2 regions of the Streptomyces sp. NBC_00386 genome follow, and region 1 is predicted to be linked to the other one. Evidence: riboswitches for the same ligand, from Rfam matches in the RefSeq annotation. Region 1 holds a riboswitch; the other holds the start of a gene.

Region 1 (7,458 bases):
CACCCTCGGCCGCCCGGCCGACAACACCGCCCTCTACGTCCTGGGCCCGGGCCTGGCGCCCGTCCCCGCCGGCGTCACCGGCGAGCTGTACGTGGCCGGGTCCGGTGTGGCACGCGGATACCTCGGACGGACCGCACGCACCGCGGAACGCTTCGTGCCCTGCCCGTTCGGTCCGGCCGGCGCACGCATGTACCGCACCGGCGACCGGGTGCGCTGGGGCGCCGACGGCCGGATCGAGCACGTGGCCGACGCGGGCACCCAGGCCGGCGTACGCGGTCTCGGCGTCGAGCCGGCCGAGGTCGAGGAGGCGCTGGCCGAGCATCCCGCCCTCGCCCGCGCGGTCGTCGCCGTCAAGCAGGACAGCACCGGGCAGCAGCGCCTGGTGGCCTATGTCGTCCCGGCAAACGGATCGGCCGTCCCGGCGGGCGACGAACTGCGCCGCTTCGCCGCGGGACGACTCCCGGAGTCCGTCGTCCCGGCACTGTTCACCGTGCTGGAACGCCTGCCGCTGACGGCGGGCGGCAGGCTCGACCGGGCCGCACTGCCCGAGCCCGAGACCGAGCCCGACACCTACCGCGCACCGCGCAACGACACCGAACGGATCCTGGCCAAGGCGTTCGCCGAGGTCCTCGAAGTGGACCGGATCGGCATCGACGAGGACTTCTTCGACCTCGGCGGCAACTCGCTGCGCGCGATCCGGCTGGTCGGCCTGATCCGGGCCGAGCTGAAGCAGGAGGTGTCCATCCGCCGCCTGTTCGCGGCACGCACCATCACCGGCCTGTCGGACATGTGGAAGGACCTCGGCCAGTCCAGCAGGCCGAGTCTGCGCAGGCGGACGAAGGAGGGCGCGGTCCTCTGAGACCGCGCGGCCCGGTCAGCAGCGGTTCGGCACGGCAAAGGCGAAGGAAGCCATGGATTCTTTGACACAGGCCCTGCTGTCCGGGGCCGGCCCGGACGAACTCGGGCGACACGAACTCCCCTCCCACTACGAGGCGGCGCACCTCCTGGCCGCGGACCTCGGCATGTTCGACGGCGTGGCGGACAACGACGTCCGCAAGTCGCTGCACGTCGGGCAGGTCCCCATGCCGGACATCGCGCCGGACGAGGTGGTCGTCGCCGTCATGGCGAGCTCCATCAACTACAACACCGTGTGGTCGGCGACGTTCGAGCCGGTCCCCACGTTCGAGTTCCTCAAGCGCGGCGCCCGCCAGGGCGGCTGGGCCGCCCGGCACGACCTGCCCTACCACCAGGTCGGCTCGGACGCCTCCGGCGTCGTCGTACGCGTCGGGGCCGGGGTACGGCACTGGAAGCCGGGCGACCACGTCGTCGTCAGCTGCGTCCAGGTCGACGAGCAGGAACCGGCGACACACGCCGACGCCATGCTCGGGGCGGGGCAGAAGATCTGGGGCTACGAGACGAACTTCGGCGGCCTCGCCCACTACTCGGTGGTCCGCGCCAGCCAGCTCCTGCCCAAGCCGGCACACCTGACCTGGGAGGAGTCGGCGGGCGTCCTGCTGACCGCGGCGACCTCCTACCGGATGCTGGTCGGCGACAACGGCGCACGGATCAAACAGGGCGACATCGTCCTCGTCTGGGGCGCCACCGGCGGTCTCGGCGCGTTCGCGGTGCAGATGGTCAAGAACGCCGGCGGTATCGCCATCGGCGTCGTCGGCTCCGAACAAAAAGCCGAGGTGCTGCGCCGCCTGGGCTGCGACGTGGTGATCAACCGCAACGACATCGGCATGGGCGGCGACGACGCGCTCACCCCCGAGCGGACCATCGAGCTGGGCAAACGCCTCGGACGGGAGATCCGCCGGCAGGTCGGCGAGGACCCGCACGTCGTGTTCGACCACGTCGGAAGGGCGACGTTCGGGATCTCGGTGTTCGTCGTGCGCAAGGGCGGAACCGTCGTCACCTGCGGCTCCAGCACCGGCTACGACCACCACTTCGACAACCGCTACCTCTGGATGAACCTCAAGAAGATCGTGGGCAGTCACGCCGCGAACCTCCAGGAGCAGGCGGAGTGCAACCGGCTCTTCCAGCTCGGGCACCTCTCACCCGTCCTGTCCGAGGTCTTCCCACTGGCGGACGTCGGCGAGGCCGCCCGGCTGGTCCAGAACAACCGGCACACCGGAAAGGTCGGCGTCCTGTGCCTCGCCCCGGAGGAAGGGCTCGGCGTCACCGACCCCGCACTGCGCGAGAAGATCGGCACCCAGCGCCTCAACCCGCTGCGCCGCCCCGGCGCGCCCGATCCCCAAGAGGCGTCCTGACATGGGCATCGGCATACTCTCCACCGGCTCCTACCTGCCCAAGCACGAGGTCGGCAACGAAGAGGTCGCCGAGCGCGTCGGCGTCAGCGCGGAGTGGATCGAGCGCAAGACGCAGATCAAGTCCCGGCGCTACGCCGCCGAACACGAGGCGACCTCCGACCTGGCGGTCAAGGCCGCCGGACGCGCGCTGGAGCAGGCCGGGCTGGGCCCGGAGCAGATCGACCACATCATCGTCTCCACCTCCACCGGCGACTTCCCGCAGCCGCCCACCTCCTACCTGGTGCAGCACGGCCTGGGCGCCTACGGCGCGGCCTGCCTCGACATCAACGTCGTGTGCAGCGGCTTCGTCTACGCCCTGGCGCTGGCCCACAGCCTGGTGACCGTGAACCCGGCCGCCCGGGTACTGGTGATCGGCGCGGACGTCTACTCCCGGATCCTGGACTTCACCGACCGCCGCACGGCCATCCTGTTCGCCGACGGCGCCGGCGCCGCGGTCGTCGGCGCGGTCCCCGACCCGTACGGGATCATCGCCACCGATCTGTCCAGCCGCGGCGACGCCCACCATCTGATCCGCGTCGAGGCCGGCGGCAGCCGCAGACCGGCGTCCGCAGCGACCGTCGCCGAGGGCGGCCACTACTTCAAGATGGACGGCCGCGGGGTACGGGACTTCGTCGCCGAACACGTCCCGCCCGCCCTCCTCGCCCTCACCCGCAGGGCCGGCGTCGACATCGGCGCGGTCGACCACTTCGTACCGCACCAGGCCAACGGCGTGATGCTCGGCGAGGTCGTCGAGCGCACCGGACTGGGCGCCGCACAGACCCACCGCACGCTGATCCGGTACGGCAACGTCGGCAGCGCCTCCGTCCCCGTCGCCCTCGACGAGGCGAGCCGCACCGGCGCGCTCAAGCAGGGGGACCTGGTCCTGCTCGCCGGATTCGGCGGCGGCATGTCGATCGGAGCGACACTTCTGAACTGGGGGACCCCCGCATGACCACGTCCACACACAGCGCCACCACCGCCATCGAGCGGGTGGGTGTCGCCGGCAGCGGCATCATGGGCACCGGCATCGCCGAACTGTGCGCCAAGAACGGCCTGAACGTGAAAGTCGCGGTGTTCTCCGAGGCATCCCTGCAGACGGCGCCGCAGCGGCTGGCCGCATCACTGGAGCGCGGCGTGGCCAAGGGCAAACTGACCGCGCGGGAACGCGACGCGGCCCTGGGCCGGGTGTCCTTCACCCGCGACCTCGCCGACCTCGCGGACCGCCAGCTGGTCATCGAGGCGGTCAAGGAGGACGAGCAGGTCAAACGGGACCTGTTCGCCACCCTCGACAAGACCGTCGAGGACCCGGACGCCATCCTGGCGACCAACACCTCCTCCCTCCCCGTCGTCCGGCTCGCCGCCGCGACCCGCCGCCCCGGCCAGGTCCTGGGCATCCACTTCTTCAACCCGGTGCCCGCACTGCCCCTCGTCGAGCTCGTCCCCTCCGTCCTGACGCACCAGACGGTCAGCGAACGCGCCCTGGCCTTCGTCCGCGACACCCTCGGCAAGAAACCGATCGCCTCCCCGGACCGGGCGGGCTTCCTCGTCAACGCCCTGCTGTTCCCCTACCTGCTGTCCGCGATCCGCATGGTCGAGTCGGGACTGGCGAGCGCCGAGGTCGTCGACCAGGGCATGGTCCAGGGCTGCGCGCATCCGATGGGCCCGCTGCGCCTGGCCGACCTCATCGGCCTGGACACCACCGTCTCCATCGCCCAGGCCATGTACGAGGAGTTCAAGGAGCCCCTGTACGCGCCGCCGCCGCTGCTGCTGCGCATGGTCGAGGGCGGCCTGCTGGGCAAGAAGTCCGGCCAGGGCTTTCACACTTATGCCTGAGCGGGCCTCTTCGATCTTCCGTTCATGACCGGCGGACAGGCCCTAGAGTGGTGCGCGGGCCGTGACTGGCGCTGAGGTGGAGCACCACCGGGGAGCGGTCTGACGAATCGGTCGATGCCGTGCGCCTGGGCGAGTGGTCAGCGACGCCTGGAGGCGACCATGTCCCAGACCCAGACAGCCCGACTCATGGACGGCACCGGCCTTGCCCGGCGCATCGTCGAGGAGACATCGGGCAGGGCGGCAGAGCTTGCGCGGCGCGTGGGCGTGACGCCCTGCCTGGCAACGGTGCTGGTGGGTGAGGATCCGGCTTCGGTGACGTACGTCCGCATGAAGCGGGCCCGCTGCGCGAAGGCGGGTATCGAGTCCCGGCTCGTCGCTCTGCCGGCCACCACGACGACCGCCGAGCTGGTGGAGACCCTCCGCTCCCTCTCGCAGGACACCGGCGTGCACGGCATCCTGCTGCAGCACCCTGTGGGCCCGCACATCGACGAGCGGGCGGCGTTCGAGGCCATCGCGCCGCAGAAGGACGTCGACGGGGTCACGATGAGCTCGTTCGGGGCGATGAGCTTCGGACTGCCTGGTTTCGCATCGTGCACCCCGGGCGGGATCATGCGGCTCCTGGACGAGTACGACGTCGAGCTCGCGGGCCGGCATGCCGTTGTCGTGGGCCGCAGCGCGATCCTCGGCAAGCCCGTCGGAATGCTCCTGCTCGCCCGGGACGCCACCGTCACCTACTGCCACTCCCGTACGACCGATCTGGCCGCGGCCGTGCGGGAAGCGGACGTTGTCGTGGCGGCCGTGGGACGGCCCCGGCTCATCCGCGGCGAGGACGTCAAGCCGGGGGCCGTCGTGATCGACGCCGGATACAACCCCGGCAACGTCGGTGACGTCGACTTCGACACGGCCCGCACGCGTGCCCGCCTGATCACGCCGGTTCCCGGTGGGGTCGGGCCCATGACCATCGCCGTCCTGCTGGCGCAGACGGTCGACGCGGCATCCGACCAGCTCACCCGCTGAGCGCGCCACGGCCAGGAGGCGAAGCGCGGATCGACCCGCGCTCCGCCTCCTGGCCGTGGCACCCGTGCGATGCCGCCCCTTCAGGAAGCGGCGGCCCGCGTGAGAAGGCCCTCGGTGACGGCGGCGGCGACCTGGCCGAGCTGGTCGAAGAGGTAGAAGTGCCCGCCGGGGAACACCTCCACCGTGAAGTCGCCGGTGGTGTGCTCCCGCCAGGTGTGGGCGTCCTCGACCGTCGCGATCGGGTCGCTGTCCCCGATCAGGGCGGTCACCGGGGCCGTGAGCGGCCCGCCGACGGGCCCGCGATAGGTGCCCAGGACGCGGTAGTCGGCCCGCAGCGCCGGCAGCACCAGCTCCAGGATGTCGGGGTCCTCCAGCATCGACTGGTCGGTGCCGCCCAGCCGGCGCACCTCGGCCAGCATGTCGGCGTCGTCGTAGAGGTCGTAGGCACTGTCGCGCAGGTCGGGACCGCCCCGGCCGGAGAAGAACACCCGCTGCGGGGCGGGCAGTTGACGCCGGGCCAGCAGCCGGGCCGTCTCGAACGCCACCAGCGCTCCCATGCTGTGCCCGAACAGGGCGTACGGCCGCCCGTCCGAGACCAGTTCACGGGCCAGCTCCTCCGTCACCGCCTCCGCGAGCGGCGCGAGAGCCGTGAACGGCTCCTCGCGGTAGCGGTCCTGGCGGCCCGGGTACTGCACGGACACCACGTCGACGTCCGGGTGCAGCGTGCGCGCCAGGTCCTTGAACGCCGTCGCGGAGCCCCCCGCGTGCGGGAAGCACACGAGCCGCGGTCCCTTTGAGGCAGTCGTGGTGAAGCGTCGCAACCACGTGCTGTTCACTGTCGGTGTGTTCCCTTCGTAGGGTCGTCACGGCCGGGCCCCGCCGGTGGGCGGACCGGCCGGCCGTTCGTTTCGGGCACGGGCCGCTCAGCCCTGAAGGGCCGGGCCGAACCAGGCTTCGAGGGCGGCCCGCAGCGCGGCGGCATCGGGCGGGGTGCCGGCCGCCACCGCCCAGGCGACATGGCCGTCGGGGCGGACAAGGAGCGCGTCCGGTGCGGGGATCTCGCCGAGGGCCGGGACGATCCAGTGCTCGTCCTCGCTGCGCGCCTCGACCACGTCCACGCGGTCGGCCCAGCCCCGGGCGGCCGCGGCCGCCCCGGGGCTGCCGGCCAGGTCGAGCAGGACCGGGCGGGCGGCGTGCAGCAGCTCGTGGACCCGGGTGGCGCCGTCGGACGCCTTCAGATCGGCGTCCGGGACCCGGCGCCCCACCAGCGGGTGGTCGCCGTCGACGGGATAGCGGATGTCCAGCGCCGTCAGCAGATGACGCAGGTACTGGTTGACCTCGTCGAAGACCATCAGGGAGCCGAACACCTCACGCAACGCGTCCGTCTGCGGTCCGGGGCGCACCAGCGCCGACTGCGCCCGGGTGTTGTGCAGCACCCGCTCCCCGACCGGGTGCCGCTCGGCGTGGTAGGTGTCCAGCAGGCTCTCCGGCGCCCGGCCGCGCACCACCGCGGCGAGCTTCCAGCCGAGGTTGACCGCGTCCTGCACGCCCATGTTCAGCCCCTGCCCGCCGGCCGGGAAGTGGATGTGCGCCGCGTCGCCCGCGAGCAGCACCCGCCCCGTGCGGTACCGGTCGGCCTGCCGCGCCGCGTCGTTGAACCGGGAGACCCACCGGGGGTTGCGCATGCCGAAGTCGGTGCCCGCCACCCTGACCAGGGACTCCCGCAGCCGCTCGAACGTCACCTCCTCGTCGCGGTCCGCGCCCCGGTCGAACTCCGAGGTGATCACCCGGTGCCAGCCCGGCTCGAACGCGATCGCCGAGTAGTCGCCGCCCGCGGTGCGCCGCACCCAGACGTAGTCCTCGCCCAGACCGGGCAGCTCGACGTCGCCGATCAGCGCCGTCATCGTCGCCTCGGTGCCGGGGAAGCCGATGCCCGCCAGCCTGCGCACCGTGCTGCGCCCGCCGTCGCAGCCCACCAGGTAGCGGGCGCGCAGCGTCACGGGCACATCCCGCTCCCCGCCGACCTCGACGCTCACACCGCCCTCGTCCTGGCGAAGCCCGCTCACCTCGCATCCGCGGCGCACCCGCACACCGAGCTGCACGGCCCACTCCTCCAGGAGCCGCTCGATGGCGGACTGCAGGATCATCAGCGGGTAGGGGTGGCGCGACTCCGACTCGTCGAAGTCGAGGTAGAGGCCGGAGAAGTGGCCCACCGGCTGCAGCTGTCCCTCCGCCAGGAAGCGTTCCAGGACGCCGCGCTGGTCGAGGATCTCCAGGGTGCGGGAGTGGATCCCGCCGG
Region 2 (7,458 bases), 9.8 Mb from region 1:
TTCGTCGTGCGCAAGGGCGGAACCGTCGTCACCTGCGGCTCCAGCACCGGCTACGACCACCACTTCGACAACCGCTACCTCTGGATGAACCTCAAGAAGATCGTGGGCAGTCACGCCGCGAACCTCCAGGAGCAGGCGGAGTGCAACCGGCTCTTCCAGCTCGGGCACCTCTCACCCGTCCTGTCCGAGGTCTTCCCACTGGCGGACGTCGGCGAGGCCGCCCGGCTGGTCCAGAACAACCGGCACACCGGAAAGGTCGGCGTCCTGTGCCTCGCCCCGGAGGAAGGGCTCGGCGTCACCGACCCCGCACTGCGCGAGAAGATCGGCACCCAGCGCCTCAACCCGCTGCGCCGCCCCGGCGCGCCCGATCCCCAAGAGGCGTCCTGACATGGGCATCGGCATACTCTCCACCGGCTCCTACCTGCCCAAGCACGAGGTCGGCAACGAAGAGGTCGCCGAGCGCGTCGGCGTCAGCGCGGAGTGGATCGAGCGCAAGACGCAGATCAAGTCCCGGCGCTACGCCGCCGAACACGAGGCGACCTCCGACCTGGCGGTCAAGGCCGCCGGACGCGCGCTGGAGCAGGCCGGGCTGGGCCCGGAGCAGATCGACCACATCATCGTCTCCACCTCCACCGGCGACTTCCCGCAGCCGCCCACCTCCTACCTGGTGCAGCACGGCCTGGGCGCCTACGGCGCGGCCTGCCTCGACATCAACGTCGTGTGCAGCGGCTTCGTCTACGCCCTGGCGCTGGCCCACAGCCTGGTGACCGTGAACCCGGCCGCCCGGGTACTGGTGATCGGCGCGGACGTCTACTCCCGGATCCTGGACTTCACCGACCGCCGCACGGCCATCCTGTTCGCCGACGGCGCCGGCGCCGCGGTCGTCGGCGCGGTCCCCGACCCGTACGGGATCATCGCCACCGATCTGTCCAGCCGCGGCGACGCCCACCATCTGATCCGCGTCGAGGCCGGCGGCAGCCGCAGACCGGCGTCCGCAGCGACCGTCGCCGAGGGCGGCCACTACTTCAAGATGGACGGCCGCGGGGTACGGGACTTCGTCGCCGAACACGTCCCGCCCGCCCTCCTCGCCCTCACCCGCAGGGCCGGCGTCGACATCGGCGCGGTCGACCACTTCGTACCGCACCAGGCCAACGGCGTGATGCTCGGCGAGGTCGTCGAGCGCACCGGACTGGGCGCCGCACAGACCCACCGCACGCTGATCCGGTACGGCAACGTCGGCAGCGCCTCCGTCCCCGTCGCCCTCGACGAGGCGAGCCGCACCGGCGCGCTCAAGCAGGGGGACCTGGTCCTGCTCGCCGGATTCGGCGGCGGCATGTCGATCGGAGCGACACTTCTGAACTGGGGGACCCCCGCATGACCACGTCCACACACAGCGCCACCACCGCCATCGAGCGGGTGGGTGTCGCCGGCAGCGGCATCATGGGCACCGGCATCGCCGAACTGTGCGCCAAGAACGGCCTGAACGTGAAAGTCGCGGTGTTCTCCGAGGCATCCCTGCAGACGGCGCCGCAGCGGCTGGCCGCATCACTGGAGCGCGGCGTGGCCAAGGGCAAACTGACCGCGCGGGAACGCGACGCGGCCCTGGGCCGGGTGTCCTTCACCCGCGACCTCGCCGACCTCGCGGACCGCCAGCTGGTCATCGAGGCGGTCAAGGAGGACGAGCAGGTCAAACGGGACCTGTTCGCCACCCTCGACAAGACCGTCGAGGACCCGGACGCCATCCTGGCGACCAACACCTCCTCCCTCCCCGTCGTCCGGCTCGCCGCCGCGACCCGCCGCCCCGGCCAGGTCCTGGGCATCCACTTCTTCAACCCGGTGCCCGCACTGCCCCTCGTCGAGCTCGTCCCCTCCGTCCTGACGCACCAGACGGTCAGCGAACGCGCCCTGGCCTTCGTCCGCGACACCCTCGGCAAGAAACCGATCGCCTCCCCGGACCGGGCGGGCTTCCTCGTCAACGCCCTGCTGTTCCCCTACCTGCTGTCCGCGATCCGCATGGTCGAGTCGGGACTGGCGAGCGCCGAGGTCGTCGACCAGGGCATGGTCCAGGGCTGCGCGCATCCGATGGGCCCGCTGCGCCTGGCCGACCTCATCGGCCTGGACACCACCGTCTCCATCGCCCAGGCCATGTACGAGGAGTTCAAGGAGCCCCTGTACGCGCCGCCGCCGCTGCTGCTGCGCATGGTCGAGGGCGGCCTGCTGGGCAAGAAGTCCGGCCAGGGCTTTCACACTTATGCCTGAGCGGGCCTCTTCGATCTTCCGTTCATGACCGGCGGACAGGCCCTAGAGTGGTGCGCGGGCCGTGACTGGCGCTGAGGTGGAGCACCACCGGGGAGCGGTCTGACGAATCGGTCGATGCCGTGCGCCTGGGCGAGTGGTCAGCGACGCCTGGAGGCGACCATGTCCCAGACCCAGACAGCCCGACTCATGGACGGCACCGGCCTTGCCCGGCGCATCGTCGAGGAGACATCGGGCAGGGCGGCAGAGCTTGCGCGGCGCGTGGGCGTGACGCCCTGCCTGGCAACGGTGCTGGTGGGTGAGGATCCGGCTTCGGTGACGTACGTCCGCATGAAGCGGGCCCGCTGCGCGAAGGCGGGTATCGAGTCCCGGCTCGTCGCTCTGCCGGCCACCACGACGACCGCCGAGCTGGTGGAGACCCTCCGCTCCCTCTCGCAGGACACCGGCGTGCACGGCATCCTGCTGCAGCACCCTGTGGGCCCGCACATCGACGAGCGGGCGGCGTTCGAGGCCATCGCGCCGCAGAAGGACGTCGACGGGGTCACGATGAGCTCGTTCGGGGCGATGAGCTTCGGACTGCCTGGTTTCGCATCGTGCACCCCGGGCGGGATCATGCGGCTCCTGGACGAGTACGACGTCGAGCTCGCGGGCCGGCATGCCGTTGTCGTGGGCCGCAGCGCGATCCTCGGCAAGCCCGTCGGAATGCTCCTGCTCGCCCGGGACGCCACCGTCACCTACTGCCACTCCCGTACGACCGATCTGGCCGCGGCCGTGCGGGAAGCGGACGTTGTCGTGGCGGCCGTGGGACGGCCCCGGCTCATCCGCGGCGAGGACGTCAAGCCGGGGGCCGTCGTGATCGACGCCGGATACAACCCCGGCAACGTCGGTGACGTCGACTTCGACACGGCCCGCACGCGTGCCCGCCTGATCACGCCGGTTCCCGGTGGGGTCGGGCCCATGACCATCGCCGTCCTGCTGGCGCAGACGGTCGACGCGGCATCCGACCAGCTCACCCGCTGAGCGCGCCACGGCCAGGAGGCGAAGCGCGGATCGACCCGCGCTCCGCCTCCTGGCCGTGGCACCCGTGCGATGCCGCCCCTTCAGGAAGCGGCGGCCCGCGTGAGAAGGCCCTCGGTGACGGCGGCGGCGACCTGGCCGAGCTGGTCGAAGAGGTAGAAGTGCCCGCCGGGGAACACCTCCACCGTGAAGTCGCCGGTGGTGTGCTCCCGCCAGGTGTGGGCGTCCTCGACCGTCGCGATCGGGTCGCTGTCCCCGATCAGGGCGGTCACCGGGGCCGTGAGCGGCCCGCCGACGGGCCCGCGATAGGTGCCCAGGACGCGGTAGTCGGCCCGCAGCGCCGGCAGCACCAGCTCCAGGATGTCGGGGTCCTCCAGCATCGACTGGTCGGTGCCGCCCAGCCGGCGCACCTCGGCCAGCATGTCGGCGTCGTCGTAGAGGTCGTAGGCACTGTCGCGCAGGTCGGGACCGCCCCGGCCGGAGAAGAACACCCGCTGCGGGGCGGGCAGTTGACGCCGGGCCAGCAGCCGGGCCGTCTCGAACGCCACCAGCGCTCCCATGCTGTGCCCGAACAGGGCGTACGGCCGCCCGTCCGAGACCAGTTCACGGGCCAGCTCCTCCGTCACCGCCTCCGCGAGCGGCGCGAGAGCCGTGAACGGCTCCTCGCGGTAGCGGTCCTGGCGGCCCGGGTACTGCACGGACACCACGTCGACGTCCGGGTGCAGCGTGCGCGCCAGGTCCTTGAACGCCGTCGCGGAGCCCCCCGCGTGCGGGAAGCACACGAGCCGCGGTCCCTTTGAGGCAGTCGTGGTGAAGCGTCGCAACCACGTGCTGTTCACTGTCGGTGTGTTCCCTTCGTAGGGTCGTCACGGCCGGGCCCCGCCGGTGGGCGGACCGGCCGGCCGTTCGTTTCGGGCACGGGCCGCTCAGCCCTGAAGGGCCGGGCCGAACCAGGCTTCGAGGGCGGCCCGCAGCGCGGCGGCATCGGGCGGGGTGCCGGCCGCCACCGCCCAGGCGACATGGCCGTCGGGGCGGACAAGGAGCGCGTCCGGTGCGGGGATCTCGCCGAGGGCCGGGACGATCCAGTGCTCGTCCTCGCTGCGCGCCTCGACCACGTCCACGCGGTCGGCCCAGCCCCGGGCGGCCGCGGCCGCCCCGGGGCTGCCGGCCAGGTCGAGCAGGACCGGGCGGGCGGCGTGCAGCAGCTCGTGGACCCGGGTGGCGCCGTCGGACGCCTTCAGATCGGCGTCCGGGACCCGGCGCCCCACCAGCGGGTGGTCGCCGTCGACGGGATAGCGGATGTCCAGCGCCGTCAGCAGATGACGCAGGTACTGGTTGACCTCGTCGAAGACCATCAGGGAGCCGAACACCTCACGCAACGCGTCCGTCTGCGGTCCGGGGCGCACCAGCGCCGACTGCGCCCGGGTGTTGTGCAGCACCCGCTCCCCGACCGGGTGCCGCTCGGCGTGGTAGGTGTCCAGCAGGCTCTCCGGCGCCCGGCCGCGCACCACCGCGGCGAGCTTCCAGCCGAGGTTGACCGCGTCCTGCACGCCCATGTTCAGCCCCTGCCCGCCGGCCGGGAAGTGGATGTGCGCCGCGTCGCCCGCGAGCAGCACCCGCCCCGTGCGGTACCGGTCGGCCTGCCGCGCCGCGTCGTTGAACCGGGAGACCCACCGGGGGTTGCGCATGCCGAAGTCGGTGCCCGCCACCCTGACCAGGGACTCCCGCAGCCGCTCGAACGTCACCTCCTCGTCGCGGTCCGCGCCCCGGTCGAACTCCGAGGTGATCACCCGGTGCCAGCCCGGCTCGAACGCGATCGCCGAGTAGTCGCCGCCCGCGGTGCGCCGCACCCAGACGTAGTCCTCGCCCAGACCGGGCAGCTCGACGTCGCCGATCAGCGCCGTCATCGTCGCCTCGGTGCCGGGGAAGCCGATGCCCGCCAGCCTGCGCACCGTGCTGCGCCCGCCGTCGCAGCCCACCAGGTAGCGGGCGCGCAGCGTCACGGGCACATCCCGCTCCCCGCCGACCTCGACGCTCACACCGCCCTCGTCCTGGCGAAGCCCGCTCACCTCGCATCCGCGGCGCACCCGCACACCGAGCTGCACGGCCCACTCCTCCAGGAGCCGCTCGATGGCGGACTGCAGGATCATCAGCGGGTAGGGGTGGCGCGACTCCGACTCGTCGAAGTCGAGGTAGAGGCCGGAGAAGTGGCCCACCGGCTGCAGCTGTCCCTCCGCCAGGAAGCGTTCCAGGACGCCGCGCTGGTCGAGGATCTCCAGGGTGCGGGAGTGGATCCCGCCGGCCCGTGACTCGCCCGAGCGCTGCGCGAGCCGCTCGACCACGATCACGTCGGCGCCCGCCAGCCGCAGTTCGCAGGCGAGCATCAGGCCCGTGGGCCCGGCGCCCGCGATCACCACATCCGTGTCCGTGCCGGTGTGTCCCACGTGTGCCCCCTCTTTCCGCTGCGCCTGTCACGGCATTGGATGACCTCCACGCTCACGCACGCGACGCAGCGGTTCAAGACAACCCGGCGCCGGCAGGCGGCTGTTCGCGGGCGGGCTTGCCACGTCCCGCCGGCCGGCCCTCGTGTCCCGCCGGCGGGACACGAGACGGTGCGCGAAGACGGCAGGCTCCGCCGGAGCGTTCTCCGGCGGAGCCAGGTGGTGAAGCGGCGGAGCCAGGGGTGAAGCGGGGGAGCGGTGCCGAAGGCGTACCGGTACCGGGCCGGTGTGTCAGGCGGCGTCCAGAGCGGCGGTGATCTTGCCGGCGGTCGCGGTGAGGGTGGGGCCGGGCTCGCCCTTGGAGGTGCGGGCGGACGCTTCGACGGCGACGAGGACGGTGCTGCGGAAGTTGTCGGCCTCCTCGGGGGCCTGCTTCTTCAGCAGCTGCACGGCGGCGGTCAGGGCGGGCAGGACGCGGTCGGCGATCTCGGCCGCGGACTTGCCGCTCAGGTCCCCGACCGGGGACTTCTCCGCCAGCACGTGGCCGACCAGACCGGTGCCGGTGGTCAGGGCGATGCTGCCCTGGGTGGCCACCTTGTGCGGGGAGTCGGCGCCGGCGGCCGCGGCCATCAGCGTCACGGCGCCGTAGGCGGCGGTGCGCAGGGTCAGCTTGTCCTGGTCGCTGAGGGTGACGGACATGGTGGGGGGCTCCTTCGTGTCGTACGCCGTGCCCGGCGTCGCTCCGTTTCCGTGGCTCCACTGTGGCACATGTATGGCATCACTGTGAGCCATTAATGGCGCCGATATGCGCCATGAGATGACCTGCGCTCATGAAGCCACAGCTCACACGGCATGACCGCGCATGACCGCAGACGCCAAGACGACCGAATCCCGACGACGCCACCGCCGGAACCGAGCGCTTCGGCCACACCGACCGCTTCGGCCGCACCGGCCTCTTCCGGCGGCGGACGGGCAGGAAGCCCGCCGGCGTCCTCGGGGGATGGTGGGGACACCGGCGGGCCCTTCGGTGCTCCAAGAAGGCTCTTGACCGTCCGCATCGGAGCTCACGACCTTGAGCGTCGCACGCCGCACTCGACACGGCCTCGAGCGCCGCTGGAGCGCCCGGCGTGTCCGTAGCGATCGTCGTCCGGCGCTCCAACCGGCTTCAAGTGATCTGACGGACGCTGGCGTTCGGCCCATCAGACGGATGGCTGATCACGACGGCCGGAAGGAATTCGATGACCGCCCTGGACGGCACACCGGTCGGGCTGCGGCGCGGCACGGTCGCCGAACTCGAGGCCGTACGCGCCGACATGCGCCGAGGACCCAGCGACAAAGCCACCGAGACACAGCACGCCAAGGGCAAGCTCACCGCCCGCGAGCGCCTCCAACTCCTCTTCGACGACGGCCGGTTCACCGAAGTCGAAGGACTGCGCAGACACCGGGCCGGCGGCTTCGGCCTGGAGGACAAGCGCCCCTGGACCGACGGCGTCGTCACCGCCTGGGGCCGGGTCTTCGGCCGGGTCGTCTTCGCCTACGCCCACGACTTCCGCATCTTCGGAGGCTCCCTCGGCGAGGCCCACGCCGAGAAGATCCACAAGATCATGGACATGGCCGCCACCGCGGGCGCCCCGATCGTGGGACTGTGCGACGGCGCCGGAGCACGCATCCAGGAAGGGGTGACCGCGCTCGCCGGCTACGGCGGCATCTTCCAGCGCAACGTCCGCAACTCCGGTGTCATCCC

What was found. A riboswitch is a leader RNA that binds a small molecule or an ion and turns the genes downstream of it on or off. The one in region 1 is predicted to bind ZMP and ZTP.
Region 2: another riboswitch for ZMP and ZTP. It lies ahead of OG780_RS00715 (bifunctional 5,10-methylenetetrahydrofolate dehydrogenase/5,10-methenyltetrahydrofolate cyclohydrolase); the one in region 1 lies ahead of OG780_RS43740 (bifunctional 5,10-methylenetetrahydrofolate dehydrogenase/5,10-methenyltetrahydrofolate cyclohydrolase).

What each region holds. Positions count from the first base shown of each region.
Region 1 covers NZ_CP107950.1:10,012,881-10,020,338, forward strand. The annotation lists gene OG780_RS43720 (non-ribosomal peptide synthetase) at 1-859, shown strand, start outside; gene ccrA (crotonyl-CoA carboxylase/reductase) at 912-2,270, shown strand; gene OG780_RS43730 (3-oxoacyl-ACP synthase III family protein) at 2,272-3,261, shown strand; gene OG780_RS43735 (3-hydroxybutyryl-CoA dehydrogenase) at 3,258-4,142, shown strand; ZMP/ZTP riboswitch at 4,194-4,280, shown strand; gene OG780_RS43740 (bifunctional 5,10-methylenetetrahydrofolate dehydrogenase/5,10-methenyltetrahydrofolate cyclohydrolase) at 4,302-5,159, shown strand; gene OG780_RS43745 (thioesterase II family protein) at 5,240-5,938, opposite strand; gene OG780_RS43750 (FAD-dependent monooxygenase) at 6,083-7,458, opposite strand, start outside.
Region 2 covers NZ_CP107950.1:171,127-178,584, reverse strand. The annotation lists gene ccrA (crotonyl-CoA carboxylase/reductase) at 1-387, shown strand, start outside; gene OG780_RS00725 (3-oxoacyl-ACP synthase III family protein) at 389-1,378, shown strand; gene OG780_RS00720 (3-hydroxybutyryl-CoA dehydrogenase) at 1,375-2,259, shown strand; ZMP/ZTP riboswitch at 2,311-2,397, shown strand; gene OG780_RS00715 (bifunctional 5,10-methylenetetrahydrofolate dehydrogenase/5,10-methenyltetrahydrofolate cyclohydrolase) at 2,419-3,276, shown strand; gene OG780_RS00710 (thioesterase II family protein) at 3,357-4,055, opposite strand; gene OG780_RS00705 (FAD-dependent monooxygenase) at 4,200-5,717, opposite strand; gene OG780_RS00700 (hypothetical protein) at 6,006-6,413, opposite strand; gene OG780_RS00695 (acyl-CoA carboxylase subunit beta) at 6,953-7,458, shown strand, end outside.